2 regions of the Streptomyces sp. RK62 genome follow, and region 2 is predicted to be linked to the other one. Evidence: riboswitches for the same ligand, from Rfam matches in the RefSeq annotation. Region 2 holds a riboswitch; the other holds the start of a gene.
What was found. Region 2 has a riboswitch for S-adenosylmethionine ahead of KBY32_RS25135 (aminotransferase class V-fold PLP-dependent enzyme). Riboswitches for the same ligand answer to the same signal wherever they lie in the genome.
Positions count from the first base shown of each region.

Region 1 (3,400 bases), on a different contig from region 2:
CGCCAGCCGGACCATGTCCGCCTGCGGCCCCTTCTGACCCTGCGAGATCTCGAAATCGACCCGCTGGCCCTCTTCCAGGGTGCGGTAACCGTCCATCTGGATCGCGCTGTAGTGGACGAAAACATCCGCACCACCGTCGACCGCGATGAAGCCGTACCCCTTCTCCGCGTTGAACCACTTGACGGTGCCCTGAGCCATGCCTAACTCCCCTATTACTGGCCCTTGCACAGATCCACACTTCGCGGATCCGGGTCAGACCTCACCCCCCAATCGGTCGGGGGCGTGCGCCGGAACGCGTCGACCGCGGCTGAATGTATCTGCCCAACTGCCGTCTGCAACAGGTCAATCGGACGAGAAATCCGGGCACGACCGGTCGGGAATGTGGGGACAATTCCGCTGACTTCGCGTCAAGTCGGGCCGGACAAACGGGGCATAGGCCGCAAAAAGGCCGCGTACTTTGGCTACTTCTTGTCGGGTCGGCGGCACCCATCAAAGGCGGCCGGTCCATGAACCGGCGGTGCGTTCCCCAACTGTACCCCGCTCAATCACACAGAATTGCCTCCTCCGTTTCTCTCACGGAGGAGGCAATTCGATGAACGCTCGGTGAGCGCGGTTACCGAAGGTAATGTTCGGTCATCCGGTCAGCCGCCGGCGACGGCCGGAATGATGGAGACGCCGGCGCCGTCCGGAGTGGCGGTCTCCAGACCCTGCTCGAAACGCACGTCGTCGTCGTTCACGTACACGTTCACGAAGCGGCGGAGCTTGCCCTGGTCGTCCAGCACCCGGGCGGCGATCCCCGTGTGGTTCTTCTCCAGGTCGGAGATGACCTCGGCCAGGGTCGCGCCCTCGGCGGCGACCTCGGCCTGACCGCCGGTGTAGGTGCGCAGGATGGTCGGGATGCGAACGGTCACGCTCATGCGAGGCCAGCCTCTCGGAAGGAGTCAAGGTTGGGACGAATCGTCGCGGTGAGGCCCGTACCCGCCACCGCGTCCAGCGTCTTCAGGCCGTCACCGGTGTTCAGGACGACCGTGGTCCTGGTGGGGTCGAGGACCCCGCTCTCGATGAGCTTCTTCGTGACGCCCACCGTGACGCCGCCCGCGGTCTCGGCGAAGACGCCCTCGGTGCGCGCGAGCAGCTTGATCGCCTGCACGATCTCGGCGTCCGTCACGTCCTCCACCGCACCGCCCGTGCGGCGCGCGATGTCCAGGACGTAGGGGCCGTCGGCCGGGTTGCCGATGGCGAGCGACTTGGCGATGGTGTCCGGCTTCTGCGGGCGGACCACGTCGTGGCCCGCCTTGAAGGCGGTGGACACCGGCGAGCAGCCCTCGGCCTGGGCACCGAAGATCTTGTACGGCTTGTCCTCGACGAGCCCGAGCTTGATCAGCTCCTGCAGACCCTTGTCGATCTTGGTGAGCTGGGAGCCGGAGGCGATCGGGACGACCAGCTGGTCCGGCAGCCGCCAGCCGAGCTGCTCGCAGATCTCGTACGCGAGGGTCTTGGAGCCCTCGGCGTAGTACGGCCGCAGATTGACGTTCACGAAGCCCCAGCCCTCACCGGCCGGGTCGCCGATCAGCTCGGAGCAGAAACGGTTCACGTCGTCGTAGTTGCCCTCGATGCCGACGAGCTCGCCGCCGTAGATCGCGGCCATGACGACCTTGCCCTGCTCCAGGTCGTGCGGGATGAACACGCACGAGCGGAGGCCGGCGCGGGCCGCGGCGGCGCCCACCGCGCCGGCCAGGTTGCCCGTCGAGGAGCAGGACAGGGTGGTGAAGCCGAAGGCGCGCGCGGCCTCCAGGGCCTGCGCGACGACGCGGTCCTTGAAGCTGTGCGTCGGGTTGCCGGAGTCGTCCTTGACGTACAGGCCGCCGGTGACGCCCAGTTCGCGGGCGAGGTTGTCGGCCTTGACGAGCTTGGTCCAGCCGGGGTTGATGTTCGGCTTGTCCGCCACGTCGGCCGGGACGGGCAGCAGGGGCGCGTAGCGCCAGATGTTCGCGGGGCCCGCCTCGATGCGCTGACGGAGCTTCTCGGTGTCGTAGCCGGAGAAGTCGTACGCGATCTCGAGCGGGCCGAAACACTCCTCGCAGGCGAAGACCGGGCCGAGCGGGACCCGGTGGCCGCACTCGCGACAGGAGAGCGCCGCTGCGGGGCCGAGGTCTACGGTGGAGTCGGTGCTGCTTGCAACAGTCTGCACAGCCATGTGAGGCGAGGCCCTTTCTCCTCATCTTCCTCACGACGCATCTCGCCGTGAGACGGATTTGGCACCTTCCCTAGCCGGGAGCCTCGCGAGGACGATCAACGGTGACGATCGACGCTGATCTACGAGAACCGACTGGAGGGTTGCCGGGGCTTCATCGGGCCGTGTCCCTCTGCCCCTCTGGATGAGCGGTATGCGGTTGTACTGCGGTTGTGAACCCGGGCGACCCTGACATGCGATGGTCACTCGCGTTGTTCAAGACTGTAACCGAAGGCCAGGACAGTTGAGAGAGCCGTCCGAACCGCGAGATGGATCACCGACGTCGTTCGACAGTTTCGACAGTGAGGAGCCGCCGACCGTGCTGGAAGAAGTCGAGCGCTGGCTGATCAGCCGCTCCTGGTCCCTGGCCGACCGCCCGCTGCACCATGTCCTGGCCGCCAAACAGCGCAGCGGCCAGTCGGTGTCGGTCGTCCTGCCCGCGCTCAACGAGGAGGAGACGGTCGGCGACATCGTCGCGATCATCGCCCACGACCTGGTGCACCAGGTGCCGCTGGTCGACGAGATCGTCGTCGTCGACTCCGGGTCCACCGACCGCACCGCCGAGGTCGCCGCGGCGGCCGGCGCGCGGGTCGTGCACCGCGACGACATCCTGCCCCGCGTCCCGGCCGTGCCCGGCAAGGGCGAGGTGCTGTGGCGGTCGCTGCTGGTCACGGGCGGGGACATCGTCTGCTTCGTCGATGCCGACCTGCGCGAGTTCTCCTCGGACTTCGTCCTCGGCATCGTCGGGCCGCTGCTCACCGACCCCGGAATCGACCTGGTCAAGGCGATGTACGACCGCCCGCTCGGCGGCGCGTCCGGGCAGGGCGGCCGGGTCACCGAGCTGATGGCCCGCCCCCTGCTGAACATGCACTGGCCGCAGCTGGCCGGATTCGTACAGCCCCTCGGCGGCGAGTACGCGGCCCGGCGCAGCCTCCTGGAGCAGCTGCCCTTCCCGGTCGGGTACGGCGTCGAGCTGGGCATGCTGGTGGACGCCCTGCATCTGGTGGGCCTGGACGCCCTCGCGCAGGTGGACGTGGGGGTGCGCAAGCACCGGCACCAGGACGGGCAGGCGCTGGGCCGGATGTCCGCGGCGATCTACCGCACCGCCCAGCTGCGGCTGGCGCGCGGGCATCTGGTGCGTCCGGCGCTGACCCAGTTCGAGCGCGG
Region 1 is NZ_JAGPYD010000010.1:213,245-216,644, forward strand. Features, by position in the region: gene KBY32_RS20865 (cold-shock protein) at 1-198, opposite strand, end outside; gene KBY32_RS20870 (MoaD/ThiS family protein) at 642-917, opposite strand; gene thrC (threonine synthase) at 914-2,197, opposite strand; SAM riboswitch class I at 2,216-2,385, opposite strand; gene KBY32_RS20880 (glucosyl-3-phosphoglycerate synthase) at 2,553-3,400, shown strand, end outside.
Region 1: it holds a riboswitch for S-adenosylmethionine, as region 2 does, so the genes downstream of both, thrC (threonine synthase) here and KBY32_RS25135 (aminotransferase class V-fold PLP-dependent enzyme) in region 2, are expected to answer to the same signal.

Region 2 (3,400 bases):
TCTACGTCTTCGGCGCGATGACGGAGGAGCGGATGGGCCGGACCCGGTTCACGCTGTTCTGCCTGGGCTGCGGGTATCTGGCCCTGCTGGGCTACGCCGCCGCGAACGACGACTCGGGCCGGCCCCTGGTCGGCGCGTCCGGGGCGATCTCGGCGGTCCTCGGCGCGTTCCTGTTCCTGTTCCCCACGGCCCGGGTGACCAGCCTGCTGCCGTTCCTGCTCTTCCTGCCGCTGCGCTTCCCCGCCTGGGTGGTGCTCCCCTTCTGGGTGGCCGTCCAGTGGGTCGCGGCACGGCAGGCCGGACCGGGCCCGGGGGTGGCGTACCTGGCCCACCTGGTGGGCTTCGGCCTGGGCTTCGGCTACGCGTGGGCGTGCTTCGGGCGGCGCACTAGAGTGAAACCCACCCGAGCTCCGGCCCCTGAGGGAGAGAACCAGCCGTGATCACCGCGATCGTCCTCATCAAGACCAGCGTGGACCGGATCCCCGAGATCGCCGAGCGGATCGCCTCGCTGGACAGCGTCAGCGAGGTCTTCTCGGTCACCGGGACCTACGACCTGATCGCCATGGTGCGGGTGAAGCGGCACGAGGACCTGGCCGAGGTCATCCCGGGCCGGATCAGCAAGATCCCCGGCGTCGAGGGCACCGACACGCACGTCGCCTTCCGCACGTACTCGCAGCACGACCTGGAGGCCGCGTTCGCCATCGGCCTGGACAGCTGAGCCGGGGTGTCCCGGCGGCGTCCGCGCGCCGCCGGGCACGGCCCGCTCAGGCCGAGGTGTCGGGCACGCAACGGCCGTTCTCGGTGCGGTAGTTCCACCGGGCGCCGTCCGTCACCAGCTCCTTCACGGCCGTCACGAACCGCTCGACGTGCTCGTCCGGCGTCCCGGCGCCGAAGCTGACCCGGATCGCGTTGAGGGACTTCTCGCCGGGCGCCGCCTCCGGGGCGCCGCACTCCCCCTGCGTCTGCGGGTCGCTGCCCAGCAGGGTCCGCACCAGCGGATGGGCGCAGAACAGCCCGTCGCGGACGCCGATGCCGTACTCGGCGGACAGGGCGGCGGCGAAGTGGGAGCTGTTCCAGCCCTCGACGACGAAGGAGATGACGCCCACGCGCGGGGCGTCGTCCCCGAAGAGGGACAGCACCCGGACCTCGGGCACGTCGGCGAGGCCGGTGCGCACCTTCTCGATCAGGTGCCGCTCCCGGGCGACCAGGCTGTCGAACCCGGCCTCGGTGAGCGCCTTGCAGGCGGAGGCGACGGCGTAGGCGCCGATGACGTTCGGGGAGCCGGCCTCGTGGCGGGCGGCGCTGTCGTGCCACTCGACGTCCACTCCCCCGTCCTCGCGCCGGGTCACCGACCGGCTGGCGCCGCCGCCCGCCAGGTACGGCTCGGCCGCCCGCAGCCAGTCCGCGCGGCCCGCGAGGACACCGGTGCCGAACGGGGCGTACAGCTTGTGCCCGGAGAAGGCGACCCAGTCGACGTCCAGGTCGCGCACGCTCACCGGGTGGTGCGGGGCGAGCTGCGCCGCGTCGAGCACGATCCGGGCGCCGTGCGCGTGCGCGGCCGCCGCCAGCTCCCGTACGGGCCACAGCTCGCCGGTGACGTTGGAGGCGCCGGTGACACAGACCAGGGCCGGGCCGTAGGGGTCGCGGTCCGCCAGGGCGTGCTCCAGGGTGCGTACGGCCTCGCCGGGGGTGCGGGGCGCGTCGAGGTAGGTGACGCGGGCGTCCCGCCAGGGCAGCAGGGAGGCGTGGTGCTCGGTCTCGAAGACGAAGACCTCGCAGCCGGCCGGGAGCGCCCCGGCGAGCAGGTTGAGCGAGTCGGTGGTGGAGCGTGTGAAGACGACCTGGTCGTCCTCGCGGCAGCCGAGGAACTCGGCCACGGTGCGGCGGGCGTTCTCGAACAGGTCGGTGGAGAGCTGCGAGAGGTACCCGGCGCCCCGGTGGACGCTGCCGTAGTACGGCGCGTAGGCGGCCACGTCGTCCCAGACGCGCTGGAGGGCGGGGGCGCTCGCGGCGTAGTCGAGGGCCGCGTAGGCGACCTCGCCGCCGGTGACGAGCGGGACGGTGACATCGGCACCCAGAACGGGCAGCGGGGCACAAATGTCCTGGACGGAGGCAGCGGTGGAGACGGACATGGCGGAACTCCCGTGAGAGGAAGGGGGAAGTGAAGAAGGGTGTGCGGAGGCGGGGCTCGGCGGCCCTATCGCATTCGCTTGCTCACGGAAGACTCCTCGACGACCAGGATCCCTGGAATCGTGAGGGATCCGCGCTTGCCGCAGACCTCGCTGCCTGCGGCCTGGTCTTCACCCGGGGCACCCCGCCACGGACGGAGGGTTGCCGGACAGTCGGCCGGGGCCTCATGACTGTCACTCATGACCTGGTACGGAAACGTACCGAGATGATCGTCGTCCCGCAACCCATGTCCGGATCGCGGGACGACGAGGTGTCTGTCAGGCGTTGCTGGCGGCCACCCACCGCTCCAGCGTCCGCTTGGCCGCGCCCGAGTCGATGGACTCGGCGGCCTTCGCCATGCCGAGCCGGATCTGCTCGGCGAGCGGGGCGTCCGTGGGCTCCAACGCGACCAGCGCGGCGGCCGAGTTGAGCAGGACGGCGTCCCGCACCGGGCCCGTCTCGCCGTCCAGCAGCCGCCGGGCGACCTCCGCGTTGTAGGAGGCGTCGGCGCCGCGCAGGGCCTCCACCGGCACCAGTTCGAGGCCGACGTCCCGCGGGTCGAAGCCCTCCTCGCGGACCGTGCCGTCACGGACGACCCACACCCGGGAGGTGGCCGTCGTCGTCAGCTCGTCGAGGCCGTCGTCGCCCCGGAACACCAGCGCCGACGAGCCCCGCTCGGCGAGGACGCCGGCCATCAGCCCGGCCATCCGTGTGTCGAAGCAGCCGATGGCCGAGGCGCTGACCCGGGCCGGGTTGGTGAGCGGGCCGAGCAGGTTGAACGAGGTCGGGATGCCGAGGTCCCGGCGCACCCCGCCGACGAATCGCATCGAGGGGTGGAACTTGGCGGCGAAGCAGAACGTGATCCCGGCCTCGTCCACGACCCGCGCCACCCCTTCGGGGGACAGGTCCAGGTTGATCCCGAGCTTCTCCAGCACGTCGGAGGAGCCGCTCGCCGAGGAGGAGGCGCGGTTGCCGTGCTTGACGACCTTGGCGCCGGTCCCGGCGATCACGACGGCCGACATGGTGGAGATGTTGACCGTCTTGGCCCGGTCGCCGCCGGTGCCGACGATGTCCACGGCGGGCCCCGGGATGTGCAGGGGCTGGGCGTGGGCGTACATCGCCTCGACCAGGCCGTTGATCTCCTCGACGGTCTCGCCCTTGGCGCGCAGGGCGACCATGAACCCGGCGATCTGCGCGTCGGACGCCTCGCCGCTCATGAACCGGTCCATCG
Region 2 is NZ_JAGPYD010000013.1:132,916-136,315, reverse strand. Features, by position in the region: gene KBY32_RS25145 (rhomboid family intramembrane serine protease) at 1-440, shown strand, start outside; gene KBY32_RS25140 (Lrp/AsnC family transcriptional regulator) at 437-718, shown strand; gene KBY32_RS25135 (aminotransferase class V-fold PLP-dependent enzyme) at 765-2,132, opposite strand; SAM riboswitch class IV at 2,259-2,375, opposite strand; gene trpD (anthranilate phosphoribosyltransferase) at 2,448-3,400, opposite strand, start outside.